DNA from 2 places in the Pseudocolwellia sp. G5-9 genome. Region 2 is predicted to be linked to the other one. Evidence: predicted binding sites of a transcription regulator. Region 2 holds the regulator's gene; the other holds the start of a gene.
What was found. The regulator MetJ, encoded in region 2, represses methionine synthesis genes. The targets are predictions, from matches to a motif close to TAGACGTCTAGACGTCTA.

Region 1 (2,186 bases), 1.6 Mb from region 2:
CGATAGTCTTGTTCTTCAAACTTGTATGCTTGGATCATAGTTCCCATAGCACCATCAAGTATTAAAATATTTTTACGAAGTTGTTGTTCAAATGTTTCAAAACTGGCTGACTTTTGCATCATTTTTTCCGATAAAAGGTCGTTAATAACAATCTCATGAATGAAACTGGTATAAATGTATTTACTATAAAAAGAACCTTGGTTCTATTTAATCATTAGGGTTAATAGCTTTTATGTTATTTGCATCTAATTTGTATGGGGTAATTTGATAAACGTAGTAGTTAAGCCAATTAGTAAATAACAAACTACCATGACTACGCCACGTACTACTCACCTCGTTTTCAGGATTATTATCAGGGTAATAATTTTCCGGTATAGCAGGCTTTCCTCCTGCATTTATGTCGCGCATAAATTCCTCATGTAAGGTTTCAGCGTCGTACTCCGGATGACCTGTTAAATAGACCTGTTTTTTATTTTTACTGGCAGCAACATACACACCGGCTTGCTCCGATTCGGCAATAATTTTGAGACCTTCTATAGATAAATAATCTTCTCTATCTATGTAGCCATAACGAGAATGAGGTACTTTAAATAAGTCTTCAAAACCACGCGTGAGCGGTTCTTTTATATCATTAGGTTTATGAGTAAAAACGCCTGAAAGCTTTTGCTTTCTTAAATGCCTTTGCAAACCATAATGATAGTATAAAGCAGCATGAGCTCCCCAACACGAAAACATAGTAGAAGTTACGTTGTCTTCGGCCCAATCAAATACTTCACAAATTTTATCCCAAAAAGTCACTTGATCATAATCCATTAAAGCTAATGGAGCCCCTGTAACAATTAACCCATCGTACTGTTTATGCTTAATATCATCAAATAAACAATAAAAATTTTCTAAGTGCTCTTTAGGTGTATTTTTCGATTCGTTGGCATGAATACGTACAAACTCAATATTAATTTGTAGTGGTGTATTCGATAACATTCTTAATATTTGTACTTCTGTCTCAATTTTATTGGGCATTAAATTGAGTATTGCCACTTGCATTGGGCGAATTTCTTGACGGGCAGCTCTATTCTCAGACATAACGAAAATATTTTCATTATTCAAAATAGATAAAGCAGGCAATTGATCAGGAATTTTAATGGGCATAAGACTCAACCTATAGAATATACAAAATTTAGCTTGAATGATTATAGCATTTTTCATTATGGCTATGTCAACATCTAAACGTATAGACGTCTAAACAGATTGTAATATTTTCTAACTTAAAAAATATAATGACATAAGTTTTAAAAATACCCGCTGAATTTAATATTAAGCTTTATAAATTTAGATCAAAAAAAATCTCGGACATGCCGAGATTTTAGTGAAAACGATTGCTGATTATTCAGCAGCTTCTTCTACTTTTTCAGTTTTTTCACTCTCAGGTACTTTCTTAGTTAAAAGTTCTGCGCGTAAACGTGAATCTAATTCTTTAGCTATTGCCGGATTTTCAGCTAGATATTTTGTTGAGTTAGCTTTACCTTGACCAATTTTATCGCCATTGTAGCTATACCAAGCACCAGCTTTTTCAACCATGTTATGCTTAACACCTAGGTCAATTAACTCGCCTAAGCTGTTAATACCTTCGCCATATAAAATTTGAAATTCAACTTGTTTAAACGGAGGAGCTATTTTATTTTTAACAACTTTAACACGTGTTTCGTTACCGACAATTTCATCGCCATTTTTAACAGCACCAATACGACGAATATCTAATCTTACTGAAGCATAAAACTTTAATGCGTTACCACCCGTTGTGGTTTCTGGAGAACCAAACATTACACCAATCTTCATACGAATTTGGTTAATAAAAATCATCATGGTATTTGATTGTTTAAGGTTACCTGTAAGTTTACGCATTGCTTGAGATAACATTCTTGCTTGAAGACCCATATGCGAGTCGCCCATGTCACCTTCAATTTCAGCTTTAGGTGTAAGAGCTGCAACAGAATCGACAACAATTACGTCAACAGCACCTGAACGCGTTAACATGTCACAAATTTCTAAAGCTTGTTCACCCGTATCAGGTTGAGATACTAATAATTCATTAATATTTACACCTAGTTTACCTGCGTAAATTGGGTCAAGTGCATGCTCGGCATCAACAAAAGCACAAATTTTTCCATTACGCTGAGCTTCCGCGA
Region 2 (2,186 bases):
GTAAACCTGGATAATAAACCGCATCAACAGCATCGTGTTCATTTAAAAACACAGCCACTTTAGCTGCATTAATTTGATGCTGCTTCATTCTTACAGGTAATGTTTTTAAGCCTCTTAATGCTAAGTAACTATCGAAAGGAGATCCCGTTATACCTATACAATTTGCCCACCAAGCTAATTCATCGCCTAAAGCTTCATCTTTTGTTATTAACACGCCACCCACCACATCACTATGACCATTAATGTATTTAGTGGTTGAATGAAACACAATATCAGCACCTAAAAGCAAAGGTTTTTGTAAAAGAGGAGACATAAAAGTATTATCGACGGCAACAAGTGCACCTACAGCGTGTGCTGCTTTGGTGACTTTCTCGATATCCACAATACGTAATAATGGATTACTCGGTGATTCAATCAGTACTAATTTAGGTTTTTGTTTAAGGGCTTCAGCTAAAGCATTTTCATCGTTTTGATCAACAATAATTAACTTAAAATTGCCTTTTTTTGCTAGATGCGTGAATAATCGGTAACTACCACCATAACAATCATGTGGTACAACAAGTACATCATCTGTGCATAATAATTGACAAATAAGGTGTACAGCTGCCATACCTGTGCTTGTTACAACGCCTTTTGTACCTTCTTCTAACTCAACAACCGCTTCTGCAAAAGTAGAGCGTGTTGGGTTTCCGGTACGTGAATAATCATAATCACGCTTTTCATTGAAGCCTTTTAGAGCATAGGTACTTGCTAAATGTATTGCAGGCACTACACCGACGTGTTGCTTGTCACTACGAATACCAGCTCTTGCCGCTATTGTTGCCATACTTTTCTTAGTCATTTGAGACTCCAGCTAGGTATAATTTTAAATAGATGTTTAGATGTCTAAAACTCTAAACGGTTTACTAAACTTGGTCAAGAAATTTTAGACATCTAAACTTCTACACATTCGTTATTGACTCAGCGCCCACAAACAGTAAAATTAGTGAATTAGTGTCTGTTGATATTGTTCAATCAGATATTCCATATTAAAGGGTAAGTAATTTATGGCAGAGTGGAATGACGAGTATATTAATCCATACGCCGAACACGGGAAAAAAAGTGAACAAGTAAAAAAGATCACCGTTTCTATTCCTTTACGTGTTCTTAAGGTCTTAACTGATGAGAGAACTCGTCGACAGGTTAATAATCTTCGCCATGCTACTAATAGCGAATTATTATGCGAAGCCTTTTTACATGCTTTTACCGGCCAACCTTTACCTGATGATAACGATTTAGCTAAAGACAATACTGAAAAACTACCTGCTAGCGTTCGTAAAATATTAGAGGCTAAAGGTATTACAGACTTTAGTGCTTATGAAACTGAAGACGATTAATTCATAAATTTATGAAGGCAAGGTTAACAACCCTTGTTTTTCAGCAATCTCATTAATCACTTTTTTTACTTTCATTGTAATGTAGCCTGATAATATTTTAGGCTCTTTATCTAATAACTCTATTTCTGATTCAGTGATCGCAACAAAACAGCTTATATCTTTGTTGTTAACATAAATCATAACATCATCTGCAACTTCAATTTTATCACCTATCCTTTCAATAGATACTTGTTGTAAATATTCATCATTTTTTTCTATATAAAACTGAATAGTTAAAACGTTATTTTCATCCTCATACCAACCTGCCGCTAATGTTTGAAAATTAACATGCGCTTCTTGTTTATTAATAATGCCCTTTAATTTGACATAATGAGCTAATAACTTTTCGCTAGCCGTAATACTTATTGGTAGGTCGTCTTCCATCAATTTTCACTTTAAATAAAAACAAGATCTTAATTATATACCCGTTACTATTCAAGATGCAGGTTCAGTGGAAACTAAAAAGGGCTTTAGCCCTTCTTTAATATAATCATTATGTAAGATAATCTGAACTCTGGTTAAGATCTCAAATTCACAACACAAATAACGATATAACTGATAATTAGAGCATGTAATTATCAGGTAATTCTAAAGCGGCTACACCTGAATCTATCGCTGCTTGTGCCACAGCTCGCGCTACATTTGCACATAAACGCGGGTCCATAGGTTTAGGTATAATATATTCTTTACCAAATACTAAATTCTTCACGCCACTAGCAACCAAAACTTCTTGTGAAACTTCTTCTTTTGCTAATGATTCTGATTGCATGA

Region 1: the regulator MetJ is predicted to act here: its motif matches at 1,225-1,242, upstream of metA (homoserine O-succinyltransferase MetA).

What each region holds. Positions count from the first base shown of each region.
Region 1 covers NZ_CM147893.1:1,981,102-1,983,287, forward strand. The annotation lists gene metH (methionine synthase) at 1-119, opposite strand, end outside; gene metA (homoserine O-succinyltransferase MetA) at 208-1,149, opposite strand; gene recA (recombinase RecA) at 1,384-2,186, opposite strand, start outside.
Region 2 covers NZ_CM147893.1:3,612,828-3,615,013, reverse strand. The annotation lists gene metB (cystathionine gamma-synthase) at 1-841, opposite strand, end outside; gene metJ (met regulon transcriptional regulator MetJ) at 1,047-1,376, shown strand; gene AC0L5Q_RS15560 (hypothetical protein) at 1,386-1,799, opposite strand; partial or broken gene AC0L5Q_RS15555 (malic enzyme-like NAD(P)-binding protein) at 1,978-2,186, opposite strand, start outside.